2 regions of the Kitasatospora sp. NPDC058184 genome follow, and region 2 is predicted to be linked to the other one. Evidence: riboswitches for the same ligand, from Rfam matches in the RefSeq annotation. Region 2 holds a riboswitch; the other holds the start of a gene.

Region 1 (4,499 bases), on a different contig from region 2:
CTGACCTCCGTGGAGGCGGTGCGCGGTCTCTTCTCCGACTCCTCGCGGGCCCGCTCGCTCGCCGACGAGTCCGACGTGCCCCGGCTGCGGGCGGTGCGGACCCGGCTGCGCGGGGTCTTCGAGGCCGCCGCCGGCGGGGACGAGATCCGCGGCGTCGACCTGCTGAACAGCCTGCTGATGGAGTACCCGGTCAGCCCGCTGATCTCCGGGCACGACTACCTGGACGACGCCGGGCGGCCGCGCTGGCACCTGCACCTGGCCGACAACTCCCCCACCGCCACCGCCCACTTCAGCGCGGTCGCCTGCATGGGCCTGGCCGTCCACCTCACCGAGCTGGGCGCCGACCGGCTCGGCATCTGCCAGGCCGCGCCCTGCCGCAACGCCTACCTGGACACCTCGACCAACCGCTCCCGCCGCTACTGCTCGGACCGCTGCGCGACCCGCGCCAACGTGGCCGCCTACCGGGCCCGCAAGCGCCTGGAGGCGGAGGCGGCGGCCCGGGCGTAGCGGCCCGCTAGACCTCCTCGACCCAGGCGCCGAGCCGGCGGGCCAGGCCCGGCACCCGGGCCAGCCGCGGGGTGAGCAGCAGCCGCTCCAGCCGGCGCCCCGGCGCCAGCCAGACCGGGCTCGGGCGCAGCCGCAGCAGCACCCGGCCGAGCACCAGCTCGTCCGGGACGGCGCCGTAGCTGCGGCTGTCGCTGTCCACCGGGCGGTTGTCGGAGAGCAGCCACCAGCCCGTGGCCCGGCGCTCGGCGGCCCGCTTCACCACCAGCAGGTCCTGCTGGAAGGGGTGCCGGAAGACCACCACCGCGCCGGGCCGGATCGGCGCGCCGTAGCGGACCAGCAGCCGGTCGCCCTCGCGCAGGGTCGGGACCATCGACGGCCCCGCCACGTCGACCAGCCCGAACGGCAGCGCGCCGCCCGGGCCGCGCTCCCCCGCCCCGGCGCCCTCCGCTCGCGTGCTCCGCGCCACGACTCCTCCTCCCGCCCCCGCTCGCGCCCCCAGTCTGCCGTACGGACCGCCGTCCGTCCGATGTCCGGATTGCGCCGGTTCCCGGTCCGTCTTTCGCCCTAGGCCCACCGCCCGATCGCGAAACCGGGAGGGCGGAAGGGTAATCTCGGGCGCGGGAAGACGATCTAAGGAAGGACTCCCATGTTCTCTCGTCTGTTTGCACCGCGCGCCACCGTCCACGCCCACTGCGACCTGCCCTGCGGCGTCTACGACCCCGCGCAGGCCAAGCTGGAGGCCGAGTCGGTCAAGGCCACCCAGGAGAAGTACCAGGCCAACGAGGACCCGCACTTCCGCGCCCGCGCCGTCATCATCAAGGAGCAGCGCGCCGAGGCCGTCAAGCACCACATCTCGGTGCTGTGGAGCGACTACTTCAAGGCCCCGCACTTCGAGAAGTACCCGCAGCTGCACCAGCTGATCAACGACACCCTGAAGGCCGCCTCGGCCGCCAAGGCGTCCACGGACCCGGCCACCGGCCAGGCCCTGCTCGACCTGATCGCCCAGGTCGACAAAATCTTCTGGGAGACCAAGCAGGCCTGAGCCTGACGCGTCGCCACCCGACCGCCCCCGTCCGCACCGCCGGACGGGGGCGGTCGTGCGTTCACGTCCGACCCGGCTCGGTAAGGGTTGCCTGCCCTGAGTGGCTGTTATGCTGCCAGGGCGTCCGAGGGGGAAGTCCGGTGCGAATCCGGCGCTGACCCGCAACGGTGAGCACGGCCCGTACCCGCCCGTACGGCCGCGCCAGCCCGATCGCCCTCGGCCGCCGACCTCCCGACAACTCGCCGCGGACTGCGAGGGGAACGGCGCCCCGGCACGCCCCCGGCCCGCGCCCGCCCCGGCGCGCTCCCGGCCCGAGGCAAGGCGCACCCGTGAACCGCGCACCCGTCAACCGTGCAGTCGGCCCGCCCGCTCGCCGAATACCCGTCGTCCCGCTCGCCGCCGGACTCGCCGCCGCCCTGCTGCTCTCCCTGGTCTGCGGGGTCGCCCTCGGCTCCTCCGGGCTCGGCCTGCCCCGGGTGCTGCGGCTCCTGGGCGCCGGGCTGACGGGCGGCCGGCTGGACGCGGACGAGGCGGCCGCGTACGCGATCGTCTGGGAGATCCGGCTGCCGCGCACCGTGCTGGCCGCCGTGGTCGGCGCCGGGCTGGCCGCCTGCGGGGTCGCCGTCCAGGCCCTGGTGCGCAACGCGCTGGCGGACCCCTTCGTGCTCGGCATCTCCTCCGGCGCGGCCGTCGGCGCCAACGCCGTGATGCTGTTCGGCGCCTTCGCCTCGCTCGGGGTGTGGGCGATCTCCGCCTCCGCCTTCGGCTCCGCGCTGGCCGCCATGACCCTGGTCTACGTCGCGGCCCGCACCGCGTACGGGCTCACCCCGCTGCGGCTGGTGCTCACCGGCACCGCGCTGTCCTACGGCTTCTCCGCCGCCACCACCCTGATGGTCTTCGCCGCCGACCGCGGCGAGGCCGCCCGGGACGTCATGATGTGGCTGCTCGGCAGCCTCGGCGGCGCCACCTGGGGCAAGGTGCCGATCGCCGCCGTCACCGTGCTGGCCGGGCTCGCCTACCTGGCCTGCACCGCCGGGCGGCTGGACGCGCTCGCGATGGGCGACGAGACCTCCGCCTCGCTCGGCGTGGACCCGGACCGGCTGCGCCGCGAGCTGTTCGTGGTGACCGCCGCCGTCACCGGCACCGTGGTCGCGGTCAGCGGAGCGATCGGCTTCGTCGGGCTGCTGATGCCGCACCTGGCGCGGATGCTGGTCGGCGCCGGGCACCGCCGGGTGCTGGTGGTCGCGCCGCTCGCCGGGGCGCTGCTGCTGGTCTGGGTGGACATCGCCTCGCGCACCCTGCTGGCGCCCGCCGAACTGCCCGTCGGGGTGTTCACCGCGGTGCTCGGCGTGCCCGCCTTCCTGGTGATGATGCGCCGCCGCGGCCAGGCCTTCGGAGGTGCCCGGTGACCGCGACGACCGACCCGACCCCGGTGCACGCCCAGGACCTCGCCGTCGACGGCGTCTCGGTGGAGCTGGCCGGCACCCGGCTGGTCCACGAGGTGAGCCTGGCGGCCGCCGCCGGACAGGTGGTCGGCCTGATCGGCCCCAACGGCAGCGGCAAGTCGACCCTGCTGCGCTGCGTCTACCGGGTGCTGAAGCCGGCCGGCGGCGTGGTCCGGCTGGCCGGCGACGACCTGCACGCCCTCACCGCCCGCGAGAGCGCCCGCCGGGTGGCCGCGCTGACCCAGGAGCACTCCGCCGAGTTCGACTTCACCGTCGCCGAGGTGGTCGCCATGGGCCGGCTGCCGCACCGCCGCGGCTTCGGCGCCCAAGTCGACGGGGACGAGCGGCGCTGCGCCGAGGCGCTGCGCAAGGTCCGGGCCGGGCACCTCGCCGAGCGGGGCTTCCTGAGCCTGTCCGGGGGCGAGAAGCAGCGGGTGCTGTTCGCCCGCGCGCTGGTCCAGGAACCGCGCCTGCTGGTGCTCGACGAACCCACCAACCACCTCGACATCGCGCACCAGTTGGAGGTGCTGGCGCTCGCCCGCGAGGCCGGTCCGACGGTGCTCACCGCGCTGCACGACCTCAACCTGGCGGCGGGCCACTGCGACCTGCTGTACGTCCTGCGGGACGGCCGGATCGTCGCCTCCGGGCCGCCCGACGAGGTGCTCCGACCCGCCCTGCTGGCCGAGGTGTTCGGCGTCCGGGGCACCCCGGTGCGCCACCCGGAGACCGGCGCCCTCCAGCTGCTCTTCGACCGCCTCCCCTGACCCCCAAGGAACTCCCGTGCGCACCAAGGCCGTTGCCGCCACCGCCCTGCTCGCCCTCGGACTCGTCGGCTGCGGCGCCGAGATCGCCCCGAAGGAGGCCGCCACCGCCTCCGCCCACTACCCCGTGACGGTGGACAACTGCGGGGAGAAGCTCACCTTCGCGCAGAAGCCCGCCCGGGTGGTGACCAACGACGTCAACATCACCGAACTGATGCTCTCGCTCGGCCTCGCCGACCGGATGGCCGGCTACGTGATGCCCGACGACAAGGGGAAGATCGACCAGGTCGCCTGGAAGGACGGCTACCAGCAGACCACCTGGCTCTCCAAGAAGATCCTCACCAAGGAGATCGCGCTGGACGCCAAGGCCGACCTGGTCTTCGCCGGCTGGCACTACGGCTTCGACGAGGGCAGCGGCGTCACCCCGCAGGCCTTCAAGGCGCTCGGCGTCGACTCGTACGTGCTCAGCGAGTCCTGCCGCAGCGGCAAGGGCACCGAGCGCGGCGTGATGGACCCGCTGGAGGCGCTCTACACCGACCTGGCCAACCTCGGCGAGATCTTCGACGTCAAGGACCGCTCCGACCAGCTGATCGCGGACTTCAAGGCGCGGATCGCCGCCGTCCCGCAGCCCGAGCGCCGCCCCTCCGTCTTCCTGTACGACAGCGGGCAGGACAAGCCGTACACCGCCGGGAAGTTCGCCGCCGCCAACGAGATCATCGCCAAGGCCGGCGGGACCAACATCAT
Region 2 (4,499 bases):
CGTCGCGCAGCTCGCGGCGGACGGTGCCGAGCGCGGCGTCCCGCAGGTCGTGGTGCAGGACCACGGCGTCCACCGCGGCCGCCGCCAGTTCCTCGACGGCGGCCCGGCGCTGCTCCGCGTGCAGGCCGGCGACGACCACCACCGGCAGCCTGGTCCCGTCCACGGCGCTCACCAGCTCGCCTTGCGGACGCCGGGCAGGTGCCCGGCGTGGGCGTGGGCGCGCAGGTTGACCCGGGAGAGGCCGAAGGCCCGCAGGTAGCCGCGGGGCCGGCCGTCCACGGCGTCCCGGTTGCGGACCCGGGTGGCGCTGGCGTCGCGCGGCTGGCGGGCGAGCTCGGCCTGGGCGGCGGCGCGCTCGGCGGGGCCGGTGCCGGGGTGGGCGATGGTCCGCTTGAGCTCGGCCCGGCGCTCGGCGTGGCGGGCGACGACGGCGCGCCGCCGCTCGTTCTTGGCGATCTTGCTCTGCTTGGCCATCAGACCTTCTCCCCCCGGGCGCGGATGCGGGCGACGGCGGCCTCGATGCCGATCGCGTCGACGGTGCGGATGCCCTTGGCGCTCAGCGCCAGCCGGACGTACCGGCCCTCGCCGGGCAGCCAGTAGCGCTTGCGCTGGATGTTGGGGTCGAAGCGGCGGCCGGTGCGGCGGTGCGAGTGCGAGATCGCGTTGCCGAAGCCGGGCCGGCGGCCGGTGAGTTGGCAGCGGGCGGACATGGGTGCTCCCTGGCGTCCGGGAATGGGCAGGACCGGGCTCACGTTACACCAGATGAAAATGACTTCCATTTTGATGTACGGTTCGAGCCAACCCCTCGGACCGGAACCCGAGACCCCGACCCCCCAGACCCCAGGAGGACGTCCCATGGCCCGCAGCGAACTGCGCCCGGTGATCAGGCTCCGCTCCACCGCCGGCACCGGCTTCACCTACGTGACCCGCAAGAACCGCCGCAACGACCCGGACCGGATGGTCCTGCGCAAGTACGACCCGGCCGCGGGCCGGCACGTCGACTTCCGCGAGGAGCGCTGACCCCGGACACGCGAACGGCGCCTCCCCGGACTCGGGGAGGCGCCGTGGGTGGCCGGGCCGCTCGGCTCAGGAGCCCTCGGGCGTCCAGCGCTGCTCGACCCGGGCGAGCTTCCAGTACCCGATCGCGATCGCCCAGACCACCACGAACAGCCCGGCGATGGCGTAGCCCACGTTGTCCAGCGAGATGTCCGCGACGAACCCGGTGACCGGGTCGGTCAGGTCGAGCTTCTCGTGCAGCACCCCGACCAGCTCGATGGTGCCGATGATGAAGGCCACCGCGATCGACAGACCCGTGATGGTCAGGTTGTAGTACACCTTCCGGACCGGGTTGGCGAAGGCCCACTGGTACGCGAAGTTCATGAACGTCCCGTCCAGGGTGTCGAACAGGCTCATCCCCGCCGCGAACAGCAGCGGCAGGCAGACGATCGCGTACCAGGGCAGCCCGGAGGCCGCGCCCGAGCCGGCCATCACCATCAGGGTGACCTCGGTCGCGGTGTCGAAGCCCAGGCCCAGCACCATGCCCACCGGGAACATCTGCCCCGGCCGGGTGATCGAACGGGTCGCCCGGTTCAGCACCCGGGCCATGAAGCCGCGCGAGTCGAGGTGCGCCTCCAGCTCCTTCTCGTCGAACTTCCCGGCCCGCATCGAGCGGAACACCCTGAGGATGCCGAGCAGCGCCGCCAGGTTGAGCGCGCCGATCAGGTAGAGGAACACGCCGGAGGTGGTCGTCCCGATCACGCCCAGCCACTTGTGGGTGGCCGACTCGTCGTCCATCAGCGTGTTCGCCAGCTGCGCGCCGCCCGCCACCAGGGCGGCCATCAGCACCACCATCGAGGAGTGCCCGAGGGCGAACCAGAAGCCCACCGAGACCGGCCGCTTGCCGTCCGCCATCAGCTTGCGGGTGGTGTTGTCGATCACCGCGATGTGGTCGGCGTCGAAGGCGTGCCGCATGCCGAGGGTGTACGCGGTGATGCCGAGGCCCACCCCGAAGACCTGGGTACCGACCGCGTACCGCTCGGGCGCGACCAGGAAGATCAGCGTGCCGAAGGCCACCACGTGCATGGCCACGATCACCGCCATCAGCCCGGCCGTACGGACGGTGTCCTCGCGCCGCCATCTGAAGCTGGGCAGCACGGAAGGGGCCGGCTTCGCGCCGGCGGCAACGGTTTCGGGCAGGGTCATCTGCGGATCACGCTCCAGCACCTCGTGGAAAACCTCGTGAGATGCCGTGGCCGGTCTCCTGGCTGACGGGATACCCGTGCCCGCCTTCCCAGGTGCGCGAGGCACCCAGTGGCTCCGTGGGCACGGACGACGTTCCTCCGCGGGCGGAGGAACGACCCGATCACAGTGGCGAGGGCCGCTCCGGGCTGGGACCCCTGAGGGTCCGTCACCGGTCTTCCCGAGCACCACGGCGGGGAACACCGTAGGGGCCGCGCCCCGACCCGTGCAAGGCTGCGCACCTGCGCAGGTGTCCAGGATCACAGGCGACCGCCTGCAAGAATGTCCGCATGCATCTCGTACCGGCCGACCGCGCGGGCCACCGCACCATCGACGGGCACCGGGTCTGCGAGGCCATCGCCGCGATCGGCGACCCCGCGCACGTCCGGTCCTGGGCCGAGCGGTTCTCCCTGCTCGCCGACCCCGGACGGCTCGCCCTGCTGCTCGCCCTCCACCGGGCCGGCCCGCTCGCCGTCAGCGACCTCGCGGTGGCCACCGGCATGCGCGACCCCGCCGTCTCCCAGGCCCTGCGGCTGCTCCGCACGGCCGGCGTGGTCACCGGCGACCGGGACGGACGAGTGGTGCGCTACCGGCTCGTGGACGAGGCCATGCGCCCCCTCCTCGACGAGTGCGCCGCCGCCGAGCACCACGAGCCCAGCGCGGCGGTGGGCTGACCCCTCCCGCCGACGCCTGCCCGACCTGCTGACTCCCGCTCGGTCTGCCGACTCCTGCCCGGGCCGCTGACTCCCGCTCGGGAAGGCGCGCCGCGAACGGCCCCGGCCAGTACGATCATGATGTGCCGTCCCACCCCCATGCCTGGCCCGCCGACCGCTGGAACACCGACCCGGTCAAGGCCCGCGTGCTGGCGGTCGCCCGCACCCTCACCTCGGCCACCCGGGTGCTGGACGTCCTCTCCCTGCTGAGCCCGCACGGCATCGAGTGGTACTTCACCGTCAACCCCGGTTCCGTCTTCGCCGACCGCGCCCTGGACGACTACCTGCACGGCCTGTCCGGCTTCACCGTGCTGGACTGGGACGACGCCGTCCGCCACCGCTTCGACCTGGCCGTCGCCTGCGCCGTCCACTCCTCCATGCACCGCCTGGACGCCCACCTCGTCGTCCTGCCGCACGGCGCCGGCTACAACCGCCTGGTCACCGAGTCCACCGGCGACACGGTCAGCGCCGCCGGCCTGTCCCGCAACGAACTCACCCACCGCGGGCGGGTGTTCGTGGACGCCCTCGGGCTCTCCCACCCCGAACAGCTCGACCGGCTGCGGACCTCCTGCCCCGAGGCCCTGGACGTCGCCCGGGTGGTCGGCGACCCGTGCTTCGACCGGATGCTCGCCAGCCGGCGCTCCCGGGACGGCTACCGCGCCGCGCTCGGCGCCGTCGGCGGCCGACGGCTCGTCGTCGTCAGCTCCACCTGGAGCGAGCACTCGTTATTCGGCCGCCACCCCGACCTGCCCCGGCGGCTCGTCCGCCAACTGCCCGCCGACGAGTACACGGTGGCCGTCGTGCTGCACCCCAACGTGTGGAGCCGCCACGCCCCCGGGGCGCTGCTCGACGACGCCCGCCGGATGGGCCTGCGCCTGATCCCGCCCCACCAGGGCTGGCAGGCCGCGCTCGTCGCCGCCGACTGCGTGATCGGCGACCACGGCTCGGTCACCGTCTACGGCGCCGCCCTGGAACACCGCACCATGCTCGTCGCCACCGGCGCCGCCGAACTCGACCCGCGCTCCCCCAGCTACGCCTTCGGCCAGGCCGCCCCCGTCCTCGACCCGGACGGGGACCTCGCCGCCCAGCTCGAACAGGCCCTCGCCGAGGCCCCGGCCGGCCTGCGCGAGATCACCGACCGCTCACTCGCCCACCGCGGCGAATCCGCCCGGCTGCTGCGCCCGCTGCTCTACTCCTTCCTGGACGGCCTGGACGAACCCGGGGACGAACCGGCCCTGCCGCCCTACCCCAGGCCCGTCCCCTGCCCCGGGGCCACCGAGTGGCCCACCGCGTACGACGTCGAGGGCAGCACCGAGGGGACCGAGGTGAGCCTGCGGCGCTACCCCTTCCACCCGGACGACCACACCCCGCGCGGCTTCCACGCCCTCACCGACGAGCACCCGGGCGACGCCCTGCGCTACACGGCCGAGGTGATCGCCCGCACCGAGGCGCACGCCGAACGCCCCGCCACCCGCTGGCTGGCCGACACCGCCGCCGAACTGCCCGGCCTCGCCGTCGCGGTGGCCGCCCTCGGCCCGGCCCGCCACC

Evidence for each region. A riboswitch is a leader RNA that binds a small molecule or an ion and turns the genes downstream of it on or off. The one in region 2 is predicted to bind cobalamin.
Region 1: it holds a riboswitch for cobalamin, as region 2 does, so the genes downstream of both, ACFVXH_RS09870 (iron ABC transporter permease) here and ACFVXH_RS13415 (HoxN/HupN/NixA family nickel/cobalt transporter) in region 2, are expected to answer to the same signal.

What each region holds. Positions count from the first base shown of each region.
Region 1 covers NZ_JBHVVE010000004.1:279,806-284,304, reverse strand. Annotated here, with positions in the region: gene ACFVXH_RS09885 (CGNR zinc finger domain-containing protein) at 1-507, shown strand, start outside; gene sodX (nickel-type superoxide dismutase maturation protease) at 515-877, opposite strand; gene sodN (superoxide dismutase, Ni) at 1,154-1,549, shown strand; cobalamin riboswitch at 1,631-1,756, shown strand; gene ACFVXH_RS09870 (iron ABC transporter permease) at 1,879-2,958, shown strand; gene ACFVXH_RS09865 (ABC transporter ATP-binding protein) at 2,955-3,758, shown strand; gene ACFVXH_RS09860 (ABC transporter substrate-binding protein) at 3,775-4,499, shown strand, end outside.
Region 2 covers NZ_JBHVVE010000006.1:63,235-67,733, reverse strand. Annotated here, with positions in the region: gene ACFVXH_RS13435 (CobW family GTP-binding protein) at 1-163, opposite strand, end outside; gene rpsN (30S ribosomal protein S14) at 169-474, opposite strand; gene rpmB (50S ribosomal protein L28) at 474-710, opposite strand; gene rpmG (50S ribosomal protein L33) at 856-1,020, shown strand; gene ACFVXH_RS13415 (HoxN/HupN/NixA family nickel/cobalt transporter) at 1,087-2,202, opposite strand; cobalamin riboswitch at 2,233-2,446, opposite strand; gene ACFVXH_RS13410 (metalloregulator ArsR/SmtB family transcription factor) at 2,529-2,912, shown strand; gene ACFVXH_RS13405 (hypothetical protein) at 3,035-4,499, shown strand, end outside.